DNA from 3 places in the Anaerobacillus sp. QJM3NY_17 genome. Region 2 is predicted to be linked to each of the others. Evidence: riboswitches for the same ligand, from Rfam matches in the RefSeq annotation. Region 2 holds a riboswitch; each other region holds the start of a gene.
What was found. Region 2 has a riboswitch for cobalamin ahead of AC0VYV_RS02130 (acyl-CoA thioesterase). Riboswitches for the same ligand answer to the same signal wherever they lie in the genome.
Positions count from the first base shown of each region.

Region 1: another riboswitch for cobalamin. It lies ahead of AC0VYV_RS18190 (ribonucleoside-diphosphate reductase subunit alpha); the one in region 2 lies ahead of AC0VYV_RS02130 (acyl-CoA thioesterase).
Region 3: another riboswitch for cobalamin. It lies ahead of AC0VYV_RS20675 (ABC transporter substrate-binding protein); the one in region 2 lies ahead of AC0VYV_RS02130 (acyl-CoA thioesterase).

Region 1 is NZ_CM149685.1:3,505,778-3,511,331, reverse strand. It holds gene AC0VYV_RS18205 (hypothetical protein) at 1-33, shown strand, start outside; gene AC0VYV_RS18200 (response regulator transcription factor) at 180-866, shown strand; gene AC0VYV_RS18195 (sensor histidine kinase) at 805-2,175, shown strand; cobalamin riboswitch at 2,533-2,707, shown strand; gene AC0VYV_RS18190 (ribonucleoside-diphosphate reductase subunit alpha) at 2,844-5,075, shown strand; gene AC0VYV_RS18185 (ribonucleotide-diphosphate reductase subunit beta) at 5,090-5,554, shown strand, end outside.
Region 2 is NZ_CM149685.1:387,887-393,440, reverse strand. It holds gene AC0VYV_RS02140 (LLM class flavin-dependent oxidoreductase) at 160-1,155, shown strand; gene AC0VYV_RS02135 (AI-2E family transporter) at 1,232-2,311, opposite strand; gene AC0VYV_RS02130 (acyl-CoA thioesterase) at 2,596-3,090, opposite strand; cobalamin riboswitch at 3,205-3,388, opposite strand; gene AC0VYV_RS02125 (DsbA family protein) at 3,560-4,225, opposite strand; gene AC0VYV_RS02120 (DoxX family protein) at 4,247-4,666, opposite strand; gene AC0VYV_RS02115 (threonine/serine exporter family protein) at 4,769-5,215, opposite strand; gene AC0VYV_RS02110 (threonine/serine exporter family protein) at 5,231-5,554, opposite strand, start outside.
Region 3 is NZ_CM149685.1:4,047,467-4,053,020, forward strand. It holds gene AC0VYV_RS20665 (adenosylcobinamide amidohydrolase) at 1-187, opposite strand, end outside; gene AC0VYV_RS20670 (FecCD family ABC transporter permease) at 190-1,230, opposite strand; gene AC0VYV_RS20675 (ABC transporter substrate-binding protein) at 1,214-2,197, opposite strand; cobalamin riboswitch at 2,336-2,520, opposite strand; gene AC0VYV_RS20680 (DsbA family protein) at 2,661-3,377, opposite strand; gene AC0VYV_RS20685 (DoxX family protein) at 3,389-3,778, opposite strand; gene AC0VYV_RS20690 (M56 family metallopeptidase) at 3,837-4,679, opposite strand; gene AC0VYV_RS20695 (BlaI/MecI/CopY family transcriptional regulator) at 4,681-5,091, opposite strand; gene sat (sulfate adenylyltransferase) at 5,347-5,554, shown strand, end outside.

The sequences.
Region 1 (5,554 bases), 1.3 Mb from region 2:
ATACTTGATCAGCTGATTGAAAAACTTAGCTAATCTTAGCGAGAGATAGGGGCCCCCTATCTCTTTCGTATGTTTTGAAGACATGCGGCTGATTTACTGTCAGATAAGGCTAGGATAATATAAAGAGTATGAAAAGCACATTTCGTCTAAGATGTGAAAAGGGAACGGAGTTGAGAGAGATGGAGCACGTTTTTGTGATAGATGATGAACAAAATATACGTGATATTTTAGAGAAGTATTTAAAAAAAGAAGGGTTTATTGTCTCAACCTTTACAGATGGGGCAGAAGTGTTAAGTGCTCTAGAGACAATTGAACCCGATTTATTAGTATTAGATATTATGATGCCAAATGTTGATGGACTTGAACTCCTTCGACGGTTAAGAAAGTATTCTTACATTCCCGTTATCGTTGTTTCCGCAAGAGATGAAGAGCTTGATCGGATACTAGGCCTTGAACTTGGCGCTGATGATTACTTAACGAAACCTTTTAGCCCTAGAGAACTTGTTGTGCGTATTAAGAATCTATTCAAACGGATGAATCGCCTAGAGAAAAACCATTCTTCACAAGAAATTACTGTTCAGAACGTACGTTTAAATAAGAAAAAACGACTGTTATTAGTGAATGAGGAAGAAATGCCTTTAACGCCGAAAGAGTACGATGTGCTCGCCTATCTCCTCCAACATCCAGGACAACCGTTTACAAGAGAGAGATTAATTGAAGCCATTTGGGGTTATCAATATGTAGGTGATGGTAGGATTATTGATGACCTTGTGAAAAGGCTACGTAAAAAGATGTCAGATGCAAATGCGCAAGCGAAGATTGCAACAGTTTGGGGGTACGGCTATAAAATCGATGAAGAAGTTTAATATCGGTACCAAATTGTTTCTTAGTTATATCGTTCTTATTGTTGTTATTCTGCTTATTACTACTATTTCATTTCAATATTTATTTCAAGAATATCTTGTGCGCGAAACGAGAGAACAGCTGCAAAAAGAGGGATTGCAAATTAGTCAGATGCTCGAAGATCGACAGTGGAAGGGCGAAAATCCACCTAATGGGTTACTTGATCGCAGAAGAATTGAAATGGCAGGCAATTTAATCTCATCTCAATTTATAATTTATAATGCAAACGAGAAGGCAATTTATTCGAATGTCGATGAAGTGGTTCGAATTGATTATGAAGAAAACAAAGGAAAATTATATGTTACAGAGGAAGTGCCAATTAGTCTTTCACGAGAGCAAGTTGGCAGTATTGTGCTATTTACGAAGGTAGAAAGTCTTGAAGGTTTCAATCGGATTATTCAGCAATCACAGGCTGTTAGTCTTTTAGTATCTGCTGCTGTTGCCGTGCTCCTTGCTGCTATTATGCAGAAAGGAATAGCGGGGCCAACTCGATTACTTGCCAATCACATGAGGGAATTTACGATGCGCAAGGAACAACCCCCGTTGACGCTTAAAACAAAGGATGAAATCAATGAACTTGCTAAGACATTTCAAGAACTAACGGAGCAACTTCGAAAAAATGATTTTGATCAGAAGGAATTCCTTCAAAATGCGTCTCATGAATTAAAAACACCTCTAATGGCCATTCAAGGGAATGCGGAAGGGATTCTAGATGAAGTAATCGTAGGACAGGACGTCGAGTATAGTCTTGAAGTGATCGTGAAAGAAACGCAGCGTTTAAAAAAGATCGTGCAGGACATTTCTTATTTAACTAGGTTAGAAACAGTAGATGAATCTTTTACTTATGAAGTAGTCGATCTTCATCACGTGTTGATGGAAGTCATCACTGTGGTAAAACCACTTGCACATCAACGGCAAATAGAGGTAAGGTATGACATTGATCATACCATAGACCTTAAGATGGACAGTGATAAAATGAAGCAAGCTTTTATGAATATTTTCGGTAATGCCCTTCGATTCGCTTCATCCGTTATAGAAGTACATGTCCACCAAGATAATCGTCAAGTTTATATTGAGGTTGAAGATGATGGTAAAGGCTTTGGCGAGAATCCAGAGCGCGTTTTTGAACGATTTTATACAGGTGACAAGTCAGGTTCTGGCATTGGTCTATCGATTACGAAAACAATAGTAGAAAAGCATAATGGTAACATTTACGCCGAAGACAATAAAAAGGGAGGAAGGATCGTGATCTCGATTCCTTTTCAATCGTAGTTAGAACTTTATGTTTTATGCTCACTTAACTTTTGTAGAATTTCTTTGCTTTCTTGTTCACTCAAAATACCGAATTTCTGACAGAGTTGTGTATAGCCAGCCAATTTCTTAAAATTAACCGAAGATGATCTTTTCATCATACTCACCTTTCTTTCCTTCAGGAAACTTTTTTAGGTATCAACAATATATGCATGAGCAGGTTGAAAGTGATAGGTGAGTGTCTTTAGAGTTGAAATAAATCTAAGTCAATGTAACAATAAAGCTTGTGCTAAATTAAAGCATCATGTAAGATGGAGTTATCAATATTTAGTGATATATAAATGTTTGGAATACTATATATGGGTAAAATGTACGTAATTTAATAATTGAGTATACGGTGTCGTAGAACGACTTAATAGGGAATCCGGTCGAATCCGGAGCTGTCCCCGCAACTGTCGTGTGGACGAGGCAAGAAACCACTGGAGTTAATTCCGGGAAGGCTTGCCAAGGAAGAAGCACAAGCCAGTAGACCTGCCGTATAGTCAAAAACGTTTCTATTCTTCGGGGGTTGAGGGTGAGAAATGGCAGGGTAAATGTACGAGTATGTCCATTTATACGTTGTCGTTTTCTCCAGGCTCACTCTTCCGAGAGTGAGCTTTTTATTTTGGATGGATAAAGGAGAGAGGTATATGAGTACTGTAGCAGAAATGACAGTAACAAAAATGATGGAGGAAGTAAGAACGCTCCTAGATGAGTACCCGTCACTTGCTAGTGAGAGTTTTATTGAAAAAACAATTGATGGTATTTCAGAAGAATCAACGCAAGAAGAGGTTGGTAACATTCTAGTTTTAAATGCCCTTGAACGAATCAGCGCAACAGAACCTGACTGGACTTATGTGGCAGCAGCTTTTCATCTTCATTCGCTCTATCGTAAATCTCTTTCACATCGTTCTGAGAAAGAGGTATATGGTGGGGGAAGCTTCTATCGCCTTCTTCAACAGCTGACAGATGAAGGGATTTATAACAAGGCACTCCTTCAGTCTTATTCCAAGAATGAAGTAGGGCAAGTTGCTAAGTTAATCGAGCCATCAAGAGATCGTTTGTTTACATACATCGGACTACGAACGCTCGCAGACCGCTATCTAGCTACAGATCATGATAAGAATGTGTATGAATTACCTCAAGAGCGCTTTCTAGTCATTGCTATGACGCTCATGGTAAATGAACCAAAAGATAAGAGATTAAATCTAATTGAAGAAGCGTATTGGGCGCTATCTAATTTATATATGACAGTAGCAACGCCTACTCTTTCAAATGCAGGAAAAAGCTATGGACAGCTAAGCTCATGCTTTATCGATACGGTGGATGACAGTCTTAGAGGAATCTATGACAGCAATACAGATGTAGCGACCGTTTCGAAAAATGGTGGAGGAATTGGAGCATATCTCGGGAAAATTCGTTCTCGTGGTAGTGATATTAAAGGGTTTAAAGGAAATTCATCTGGGGTTTTACCGTGGATGAAGCAATTAAACAATACAGCTGTGAGCGTAGACCAGCTAGGACAGCGTCAAGGTGCTGTTGCTGTTTATCTTGATGTCTGGCATAAGGATGTTTTCGAATTTCTTGATGCCAAGCTTAATAACGGAGACGAACGAATGAGGACACATGATCTTTTCACGGGTCTTTGTATTCCAGATATCTTTATGGAAGCAGTGGAAGACCGTGGAGACTGGCATTTATTTGATCCTCATGAAGTACGCCAGGTGATGGGCTTTTCACTAGAAGATGTGTATGACAAAGAAAAAGGATCAGGAGAGTTTCGTATGAAATATAGGCAATGTGTGAACCATCCTGAGCTTTCAAGAAAAACCGTGCCGGCTATTGAGATTATGAAGCGAGTCATGAAATCACAATTGGAAACTGGGACGCCTTATATGTTCTATCGAGATACGGTGAATCGAGCGAATCCGAATAAGCATGCTGGTATGATCTATGCTTCCAATCTTTGTACGGAAATTATGCAAAATATGAGTGCAACGACCGTTGAAGAGGAATTCACGAAAGACGGTAAGATTATCATTACGAAAACGCCTGGTGACTATGTCGTTTGTAATCTATCAAGTATTAATCTTGGGCGTGCGGTTACAGCTAATGCACTAGAGCGATTAATTCCAATTCAAGTAAGAATGCTGGATAACGTGATCGATATTAATACGATCGAAGTGCCTCAAGCCCAGTTAACGAATGAGAAGTATAGAAGCATTGGTCTTGGAACGTTTGGTTGGCATCACCTCCTTGCGAAAAAAGAGATTGTCTGGGAAAGTCATGAAGCGGCAGACTATGCGGACGAACTATATGAAACAATCAATTATTTAACGATACAGGCAAGTCATGAGCTTGCCGTTGAAAAAGGAAGCTACTCTCTCTTTGAAGGCTCTGATTGGCAAAATGGGGAGTACTTTAATCAACGAGGTTACGTTAGTGAAAAATGGCAGTCCCTTAAGGAAAGGGTCCAAACGAATGGTGTCAGAAACGCCTATCTTTTAGCGGTTGCCCCTAACAGTTCAACAAGTTTAATAGCCGGATCAACAGCATCAATCGATCCGATTTTTCAAAAAGAATACTCTGAGGAAAAGAAGAACTATAAAATTCCTGTTACAGCGCCTGATCTTTCACCTGAAACGACCTGGTATTACAAATCGGCTTATCACATTGATCAGCTTTGGAGTATTGAGCAGAATGCAGCCAGACAGCGTCATGTGGACCAATCAATATCGTTTAATATCTATGTGCAAAGTACTGTAAAAGCGAAAGACTTACTGAACATTCATATAACAGCCTGGAGAAAAGGTTTGAAAACAACCTACTATACACGAAGTACATCTGTAGATATTGACGACTGTGAAAGTTGCGCAAGCTAAAGGAGGAATTGGAATTGACTACGATTCAACAAAGAAAGCTATACGATGTCTCCGCACCGAATAGCTCGACTGGAATTATTAATGGAGAAAGCTCAAACGTTTTAAACTGGGATGATGTCCGCTTTAGCTGGGCATATCCTATGTACAAAAATATGCTAGGAAACTTTTGGACTCCGTTTGAAATCAATATGTCGAACGACGTGAAGCAATGGGAAGCATTAAGCGAAGATGAGCAAGATACGTTTAAGAAAATTATTGGTCTTCTTGCTTTCCTAGATTCGATTCAAACCGACTATTCAAGTAAGGTTGCGGATTACTTAACAGATTCAAGCCTTTCTGCGCTCATGCAGGTGCTTTCGTTCCAGGAAGTTGTGCATAATCAGTCATATAGCTATGTACTTTCTTCCATTGTAAATAAAAATGAGCAAGACCGCATTTTTGAATATTGGAAGCATGATGACGTGCTCCTAGAACGAAAC
Region 2 (5,554 bases):
TGTAATTATATGTTCCTTTTGTATTAATTGCAATAAGTTTGTTCAATGTTTCACAATAAATTTTAAACACAAAGTCGTCTTACTATCACATACCTTCCTATCGCGTTACGATAATGATAGAAGGTTAATACTACTTAATAAAGCGGAAGGAGTCTGACCATGGTTACATTAAGCATTCTTGATCAAGTCCCTATACCTTCAGGGAGTGATGCCTATAAAACACTTGAGCATACGCGTGAACTCGCACGTACTGCAGAAGCTCTTGGATACTACCGATACTGGTTTGCAGAACACCATAGTACAAAAGGGCTTGCCAGCACCTCTCCAGAGATTATGATGTCTCACATCGCAGCCTCAACCTCTAATATCAAGGTAGGCTCTGGTGGTGTCCTGCTTCCACAATATAGTCCATTCAAAGTGGCAGAGAATTTCCGACAACTAGAAGCTCTTCATCCAGGACGTGTTGACCTTGGAGTCGGCCGTTCACCCGGTGGTACAGCAAAAACACGATTAGCTTTAACAGATGGCATTAATAAAAGCTTGAATGAATTCCCACGTCAATTAGAAGAGCTCTCCCACTACTTGACTGACTCTATGCCGAGAGGACACGAGTTTGCCGGCATAAAAGCAGCTCCTCAAACCGACTCACCCCCTTCTCTTTGGCTATTAGGTATGGGTGAGAATAGTGCTAAAAAAGCAGCAGAATTGGGCATTGGCTATGTCTTTGGGCATTTTATTAAACCTGATCGAGGTAAAAACGCCCTCCAAACTTACTATCAACTGTTCCAACCTACTTATTATAGTCCTTCTCCTTCAGCTATTATTGCCCTATTCGTCGTATGTGGAGAAACTGACGAAGAGGCGGAAGAACTTGCTTTAAGTCAGGATCTCTGGCTTCTGCGAGTAGAAAAAGGTCTTGATAGTCGAGTGCCATCCATTGACGAAGCTAAACAGCACCGTTATACAGTAACGGAAGAAGAACGAATAAAAAATAATCGAAAACGAATGATAATCGGATCTAGAGAAACAGTAAAGAAGAAAATCGACGAATTAGCCGAACACTATCAAACTGAAGAATTCATGGTTCTCACAAACATACATGATTTTGATGAGCGAAGAAAATCATATGAGCGTCTTGCACATATTTATTTATAAGGCGATTACTCAACATGTTTTTAGGTGTTACTCAAATAAAAGCCCCTACTTCTCAATGAAGTAGGGGCTTTTACCGTTATTCAGTTAATTCGGATCGATGCCGTATTCGATAAAATTCATAGAAATTCTTAACGATGACCTTAATGACGGAGTAAAGTGGAATAGCAATCAGCATCCCAATGAACCCATATAAAGCCGCTGCTACAATTAGTAGTAAAATGATGGTTAAAGGGTGTATGTTTAACCTTTTACCTAAGACAACAGGCGCTACCAGGTTTCCTTCTAACTGTTGAACAACTATCGTAATAATAATCACATACAAGGCTAACATCGGTTCTTGTGTTAAAGCGACAACCAGAGCAGGTATCACACCAATAATTGGTCCGAAAAATGGGACCACTGCTGTGATCATCACAAATAGTCCTAATATTAATGCATAAGGTAGTCCAATGATTAAATAACCAACATACATTAAGACACCGTCTACGATTGCTACAATAATTTGTCCAATAATATAGGCCGATAAAGTTTTATCAACCTTATGAAGGATCTGTTCTCCTTCACTCTGATGTTTATTAGGAATAAATCTCAGGAGAAATGGGCTTAATTTATGATCATCTTTAAGAAAATAGAATAAGACAAAAGGTACGATTACAAGGACTGTCGTAGCACTTGTTAATGCACTCACAACCTGCATAATGTGATCACCGAGGCTTTGCGTTAAATTACCTAAATAGCTCGTTGCTTTTTGTTGGAGGTTTTCTACAGAAAGCATCCCCATATCATTTTTCTCCATCATTTTCTCAGCTTCTTTTGCTGATTCTTTCAGCTTCTCAGGCAACTCCTTCGAAAACTCTGACACCTGACTCTGAATCGGGTTTGCTAGAAAAGTGAATCCAGTATAGAGGATACCCGCAATCCCTATAAACACAATTAAAATCGCGACAATATCTGATACAAATGGAATCTTTTTTAATAACTTAACAATAGGCTTGATTGCATAATACAAAAAACCAGCAATTAGTACTGGATAAAACAATGTACCTATAATTGTTTTCACCGGTTTCAATAAATCTAATTCTGTCAAAAAGAAAAAACAGATTAATAATAGAATAATACCTGTTATATACTTGAAGAAATCATGTCTAATCCACATTGGCCGTCTCCTTTGTTTTTATTCATTTCACTCTCATCCCTATACCACTCAACACTCTTTTACTAACTTGATTTCCACAAAAAGTTTCCGATTCCAGGGGATTTAAAAAGGAGCCTCTCTCGTAAATATTGTTTCTATAAGAGTGAGGGGTGATTCCCTCTCCAATCAGCTAAATGTGGTTTTAAATACAAAACAACCATCTTTTAGGAATGAACCAAAATATAACGATAAAATGTCTCACGACTAACAAAAGAGAGCCGGAATACTCCAGCCCTCTTTTCTGGTTATAACAACGTTAGGATTCCCCCTAGATTCTTGCTTGTTTCTTTACGATCCAATCTTGTTTGAGCTCGTTTTTGGGCTAGTTCGTTAAGCTGCTTTTCCCCTTCAGTTTCCGGCTGAATTCCAGGTACTTTCATTGGTCTACCGTCGAGAAGGGCTACAAACGTAATAAAACACGTCGCTGCTATACGATTGGCACCCGTTAAAAGGTGTTCGGCGTTTACTTTCACAAAAACTTCCATTGAGCTTTTACCCGTCCATATGACAAAAGCTTCATAATGAATCGAATCCTCTTCCGTTATAGGATGTAAAAACTCCACCGTATCCATAGACACTGTCACGCATTCTAGACGAGAATGCCTTGTCGCCGCGATTGATGCTAGCATATCCATGTCCGCAAGAAGTTTCCCCCCAAATAAAGTTCCATGACTGTTAAGGTCAGGCGGAAAAATACGGCTACTCTTATACACTCTTGATTCGCTTACATTCTTTTTCATATCATCTCTCCTTTTCTAAACAATAAAAAATGCATACTCTTTACATAAGAGCATGCATAACAAATAGACTTTTCCCAGTCTTCTCCGTTACACCCCCCTATCGTCCGTAGGTCAACCAGTGCTTCAGAAAAGGCAGGTCTCCTGGCTTGAAGCTTCGTTGAACAAATGCCCCTTCCCTATCATTGATAAGTGGGGTAACGCACCGTCCTTACTTCTTACAGTGGCGGGACCGCATTGGATTTTCACCAATTTCCCTATTAAGTACTGAAATCAGTACACCTTTTCCATTTTATTCAATTGTACATCTCTATTCTTCATGCCGGGGATCTAAAAGTCAATACCATTCGTTAATCAAACGTTTGTTTAACTATTTATACCTTAAACAAACGTTTATTTAATGATTTTTGCCGGCTGAGGAACCAATTAATTAGAATGCAACAAAAAAAAGACGCCTTCACAGCGCCTTTATTTATTCGTCGGTTGAATCCTCAACCATTTGTTTTAATTCAGATAAACTCGTTCCGTCAAAACGCTTACCATCTACAAATAAGGTAGGCGTTTCTGAAACATTCTTTTTATTTGCATAAGCAAGGTCAGCTTCTACTCGTTTCTCACCTGCACCACTCTTATAGGCTTTAACTACTCTGTCCGTTTCTTCTTCACTAACTAGACCACTAAGGGTTTTCGTTAAGAAAGATTCAGTTAAAACATCTTTCGTCTCAGACCCTTTTTTATGTTTGTCATACAGAACATGATGAAATTGCCAAAATACATCATTACCTAATTCTTGATAAACAACCTCAGCAAATTCAGCAGCCCTTGTGGAATCTTTATGGAGGAATGGATAATTAACAAAGTAGAATTTTACTTTCTCAGTCGCAATTAATTCCTCTTGGATTTTTGGAAACAAAGATTCATTAAAGGATTGACATGAAGAGCATTTATACTCACCAAATTGCACAATTTCAACTGGCGCTGTTTCCTCACCCAAGTGCGGTTGAGACTCTAATTTAAATCCTTTTGTATTTGCAAATGGATGAAACAGAAAGTTAATAAACAAAAATAGAATAACGAGTCCCGCAAATAATAATAACCATTTGGCACCCGGTTTTAACTTCTTTTTTGGTTTAGCCATTCAGTCACTTCCTCTTTAATCCTATGTTTCTTTCTCCTGATCGATCTTAAACGACCAACCTTTTCTCTTAAGGTATGTTGAAAGACTATATGGTCCGCCGCCTCCTAGAAATAAAGACACTGACATAGCTAGAAAAGCAATGTCTAGTTCATAACCACCCAGCATTCCAGTTGATCGCTTTACAAAGAGAAGAGCTCCTAATAAAATCATGGAAAACAGTACGCTGACAATTCGCGTTCCTAAGCCGAAAATCATCAAAACTCCTCCAGTTAACTCAACTATAGCCACAACATAAGCAAGAAAACCAGAAATACCGATCGTCTCAAAAAAAGCTACTGTATTCGTGATCCCTTCAGAAAACTTTAAAAAACCATGAGCAAAAAAAAGCATACCTACGACCAATCGAATTGTTAACAACCCGAGATGGGGATAGGTTTTCATTATTGATCCTCCCCAGATACTAACATTATTTGACACCGTTCGACACAGTTATCCAACTAAACGTTATCATAATGAATGCCTACATTGCAAAAGGATGAAGACCTATTTCTGACCCCTTGCGAGTGTGGAATGCCGAATGATTTGATTGATCACTTCCGAAAATACTAACCCTACTGCAATGGATCCCGATATCATAAATGCTCTGGCTGCAAGGTTAATGGCACTATTGTAATCATTTTGAACGAAATTCCTCATCGCATCGTAAGCCAGACCACCTGGAACAAGCGGAATAATCCCCGCTACACTAAATATAATGACTGGTGTCCGATACACCTTTGCAAAAACCTGACTAATAACAGCGATGACAAATGAGGCTGTTACAGTGGCGATGACAGCATCAATACCTGATGCCTCCATTCCGTAATAAATCATCCAGCCACACATGCCAACAAACCCGCCTTTAATAAGGGAGGATTTAGGAGCGTTAAATAATAATCCAAACGCTGCACTTGCCACAAAGCTCGTCAAAACCTGAGCAATAATTGTCATAATTGTCCTCCCTTTCTATAAAAATGATACAACAAGGGCAATGCCTGCTCCAATCGCAAATGCGGTAAGAAAGGCTTCTGCGCCTTTAGATAGGCCAGATATTAAATGCCCCGCCATTAAATCCCTTACAGCATTCGTGATTAATAGACCAGGAACAAGTGGCATCACTGAACCAATAATAATTTTATCAAGTTGCCCACCGATTCCAGTAGACACAAAAAGGACAGCGAGTAATCCTATGACAAATGAAGCAAGGAACTCTGAGAAGAATTTTATCGGTACAAGGCGGTTAAATAGTGAAACACTATAAAAGCCACCTCCCCCTGCAAGAACTGCCGG
Region 3 (5,554 bases), 720 kb from region 2:
TATCTTTAAGCAAGATCGAGCCGGACTTTGCTTTTAGAATGCCGCTAACCATTTTAAAAATAGTCGTTTTGCCGCTTCCGTTTGGTCCAACGATCCCGAGAAGCTCACCTTGATTCACATCAAACGAAATGTCATCAAGTACGTCGTGACCGGGGTATCCTCCTGTAACAGAATGTACGCTTAGCATGCTTATCCTCTTCTTTCCTTACGTCTTCGTATTAAAATAATGGCAAACACCGGGGCACCGATGAGCGATGTGATGACGCCAATCGGTAGTTCAGTTGGTGAAATGATCGTTCGTGAAATCAAATCAGCGATGATCAGAAAAGCAGCTCCAAGTAAAATGGATAGTGGCAGTAAATGCCTGTGATCCGGGCCCCATAGAAGGCGCGTTAAATGCGGAATCACAAGGCCAACGAAACCAATCGTTCCTGAAACCGCAACAGCTGCCCCTGTTAAAATCGAGCCGCCGATGAGAATCCAAAGCTTTCGTTTCGCGACGTTCACGCCGATATGCTGAGCGCGTTCTTCACCAAACGACATTGCGTTCAGCTCCCTGCTGCTAAAGAGCAGGATCCCTGAGCCGATGATGAAAAAGGGAAGAATAATTCCGATATATTCCCATCCTCGCATCGACACGCTTCCAAGGAGCCAGCCGATAATTTGACGAAGCTCCTCTCCAGTTAAAGCGATCATAAGTGACAGAAGTGAGCCAAGAAATGAGCTAAACACAATTCCTGTTAGGATGATCGTCTCCACGCGCATCGATCGCTCTATTTGTCGTGCGAAAAAGAGCACGAGAAAAATCGTGAGAATCGATGCAGCGATGCTCATAACTGGTAGGGTGAACATGCCGACAAACGGAATGGACAGGTTGAAAAACAGCACGAGTACCGCTCCAACTGATGCTCCGGATGAAACGCCGAGCACGTACGGATCCGCTAGTGGATTACGCAAAAGACCTTGAAAGGCGGCCCCTGCTATCGCAAGAGACGCCCCCACAAGACCTGCCAAAATGACGCGCGGCAAGCGAATATCCATCACAATTGTTGTAAACATTGGATCGGTTTTGCCTATGAATGGAAGGTGCAAAACTTCGCTTCCGATTAATTTTAGAATGGTAAGCACTGGAACTGAAACAGTACCGATTGAAATGCCAAGGAGCATGGCACCAATTAAGAGTGCTATCGCAATCGGATAGGCAATGAACCGTTTATTCAGCAAAAACATCCGGGTAAACCGCTTTTGCAAGTTCCTCTACTCCTTCAGTAAGACGAGGGCCAGAGCGCGTAACGAGGTCAGAGTGTACGTCAACAACCTGCTCTTCTTTGACAGCCGTTACGTCCTGCCAGCCGTCGCGGCTTAACACTTGTTCAACTGGCTTCTCTGTATAGTAGCCGTACGTTGTGATGATCACGTCAGGATTCGCTTCGATAATCGCTTCCTGATCCACCTGGTTCCAGCCTTCCTGATCGTGCGTCACGTTCTTCGCGTGAATCATCGTTAGCATGTCATCCATAAACGTATTCTTCCCTGGAGAGTAGATTTCAGGCGCAGGGGCAACTTCGACGAAGACATTTTTCTGATCTTCTTCACTAATGCTTTCTGCTTTTGCTTGAATGTCTTCAAGATCTTGCTTCATTTCATCGATCGTTGTTTCCGCTTCTTCCGTTTCACCAGTTGCTTGTCCGATCATTTCGATGGAAGCGTACACTTCATCGAAGCTTTTCGCATCGTTCACAACGAGTACGGTGATTCCAGCATCACGAAGCTGCTGTAGACCTGCTTCTGAGTTATGTGCGCTTGAGCCGTGTGCAAGTACGAGATCAGGCTTTAGAGAAATGATTTTCTCCACGTTAAATTCCATGCCGCCGATTTTTTCGATATCAGCCGTTTCTTCCGGATAGTTGGCGAAGTCAGATACGCCAACGACTTCTTCCCCTGCTCCCAGGTCGAAAAGGATCTCAGTGTTACTCGGGATTAAGGAGACAATTTTTTCAGGATCTTTTTCGATCGTAACATCCTGGTCCAATGCATCCGTTATCGTTACTGGGAAAGCGCTATCTTCTGACTGTTCAGCTTGCTCTGTATTCGCATTTCCTTCATTTGTCGCGCTGTTCTCTTCACTCGCTCCGCAACCTGCGATGATTCCTGTAACGAGAAAAAGTAAAACGAGTAGTGAATAAAGCTTTTTCATGTGTGTTTCTCCTCCTGTTTTCTGATGTCTCTAAACTAAAAAATCCCCACGCACGAGGGCATGGAGATGGTCGAATGGAAGTAACGGTGTGCCAAAGGCAGCACCTGAATCCGTTCGCACATCCCTATCCTCGTAGGCTGTTCGCGCTAGACTCAGGCAGGTCTCCTGGCTCATGGTTATCGCATGCTGCTCCTTCCCATTCGCTGTTACGAACAGTGGATTCTGCAGCAGGCGACCATTTACAGTGGCGGGACCGCGCTGGAATTGCACCAGCTTCCCTATTAAGTCTTCATTGAAAAGACACCTGAATCGATCACTATGTAATTGGTAACAGGTTTATTATACATGATTGCGGGAGTGGGGGGAACAGTTGTGTTTTGAGGGGGTCAGGCTCGCGCCTGACCCCCTTCACAAACAAAAAACCATCATTGTCCACCCACGGTGGACAATGATGGTAATTCCTTTACTCTTCCTTCGCTTCTTCTACCATTTTCTTCAGGTCATCAATTGTTTGTCCTTCAAACGGCTCGCCGTTCACAAAGAGAGCTGGTGTGCCAGTAACGTCGAGATCACGAGCTTTCGATAAGTCGTAGTCGATCGCCGCTTCTCCTTCGCCATCTTTAAAAGCTGCCAGTACCTGTTGTGCTTTTTCTTCATCAGTCACTTCTTTTAACGTGTCGACAAGATAATCTTCGGTGTAAATGTCCTGCTGTTCCGTGCCTTCTGTTTGCTTTTCATACATTAATGAATGGAATTCCCAGAACACGTCATTCCCAAGCTCCTGGTACACCACTTTAGCAAATTCAGCTGATCGATCAGAATCAACATTAATAAATGGATAGTTGATAAACGAGAATTTGATTTCCCCTGTTTGAATTAACTCTTGATCAATTTGCGGGAAAAAGGACTGTTCGAATGCTTTACAGTAAGGGCATTTGTAATCTCCAAATTCAATCACTTCTACCTGCGCATTTTCATCACCGAGAAATGGTTGCTCCATCGCTTTTTCCTCTGAACCATCAGAACTCGAGCCGCTTGAAACGACGATCACGATTACGATAACTGCAGCGACAGCGGCCACTAACCAGTAGATCCACGCTTTCGATTTTTTCTGATGCTGAGCTTTCGCTTGTTTGTTCGGTTGCTTCTTCTTCTTATTATTCTTATTTGAATTTGCCATGATTCTTCCTCCTATGATTGTTTCGAAAAGTATTTGTAATCAACGGAAATGGTTCCGCCTCCGCTAATCAAAACAGCGACTGACATACCGAGAAGAGCAAGATCCAATTCATACCCTCCGATAAATCCTGTCGTTAGTTTAACCGTAAAGATCGCTCCTAGCATGACGATCATGAAAAGCAAAGAAACAATGCGTGTGCCTAGTCCTACGATCATAAGAAGACCTCCGACTAGTTCAAACGTTGCAACGACATACGCTAAACCACCCAAAATGCCAATACTCTCGAAAAATCCAGCGGTATTTCCAATCCCTCCAGCAAATTTATCAAGACCGTGAACCGTAAAAATGAGACCGAGTACGATTCGTAATACGACAAGAGCAACGTTTTGTGATAAATTCATAAATTAACTCCCTCCTAATTTTAACACTACACGATGTAGTGTTTGTTTCCGAAAAGAATTAGGGTGTTGCCACCATAAACATGATGGATAACCCTAACACAATATAAAGTGAGTAAAGGACTGTACCAACAGGCAGCGTTACATGCACTTCTTTTTCTGGCGCAAGAATATGTTGTATGCGATCGTTCACAGACGTTTCCGCGAAAGATACGGCAAACGCATGACGCTGTCGGTGATCGCTTTTTAATAGTTTTAATAACGCGCTACTAAGATCCAGCATATTTGCTTCTTTCATCGCAAACCGATCCGCGGCAATTTCGCGTAGCGTGTGATAGTGATTCGATACCCATTTCAAAATCGGCACGTACCAAAGCGCGTGGACGAGAAGGGTGATGATAAATTTTTTCAATGGATCACGATGCTGCTGATGAAAAGTTTCGTGATAAATCACGGCGCGCAGCTCTTCTTTGCTCAACAGGCTAACTAGTTCAGTCGACAGAACGATTTTGGGTCTAATCATTCCATACGTAAGCGCGATAGGCTCATCGCTTCTAATCACTTCGAGTGCCTGCTTTCCTAAATCGTAATTCCGAATGACTTCCTGTGTGACAGTGTCTTCACGAAGAAGCGACAGCCGTTTCGAAAAGGTGACATATCGATAAATTTGCTTCACGATCATCATCACGATTAATGAAAATGTTGAGAGAATCAGAACTTCTAATAGCATGTTCATAGATGATAAACCGATCGCGCGAAGCATATTATGGCAGGCTTCAAGTACGCTTAACATAAGCGTCCAGTTCGAATATAAATGCAGACTGTATAGTGACATTTGAACAATCATCGTGGCTACAAGAAAAAAAGACAGCATAAACAAAAATCGCGGCTGTTTTATTCTCATCTTACTTCTCCTTTAGCTGCTTGATTTTTTGCTCAAGCTTTTCGATCAAAACTGGATCCGCTTCATCGAGCGCATCAAGCATATGATTCACAGCAAGCGGACCAAATTCATCCATTAGATCCTTTGTTAATTCCTTCGATTGCGTTTGTAAAAAATCTTCTTTCGATAGAAGCGGCTTAAACATTGACGTGCGCTTTTCAACTCGTTTTACTAGAATTCCTTTATCCACGAGACGATTCATGACCGTCATAACCGTGTTAAAGTTCGTACTTTTCTCTTGATCAAGCTTCTGTTTCACATCTTTGATCGTCATTTCTGGACCTTCAAAGAGTATGTCCATAACCTTCGCTTCAAGAGAGCCGAAAAAGCGGTTTAACCCTGTTTCATTCGTTTTGAACTGATGAATTTTCATCGCTTCCACCTCACACTACACAGTGTAGTCCAAAAGGATAGTAGGGTCAAGAAGGAAAAGAGAGGATATCTTCGAATGTGTTGGAGTGTCTTTCGTGCGGAGACAGTTGTTTTTAAAGGGGGTCAGGCTCGCGCCTGACCCCCTTTAAAAACACACCCCTCATCCATTTTTCTCATTAGCCCTCTCTTCTCCTCTCCTTCTTTCATAAGCTAGTAGCAACTCTATATGTGAACAAGCAAGAAGGGAGATTTATTTATGATAGAACCACATGGCGGTCAGCTAATAAACCGCATTCCATGTGAAGAGGATCGCCTGGCGCTTCTCGAGAAGGCCACAATGTTTCCGGTCGTCACCTTAACACCATGGAATTTATCCGATTTATATATGATCGCAATCGGTGCTTTTAGTCCGTTAACGGGCTTTATGAATCAAACAGATTATACGCACGTTTTAACTAAAATGA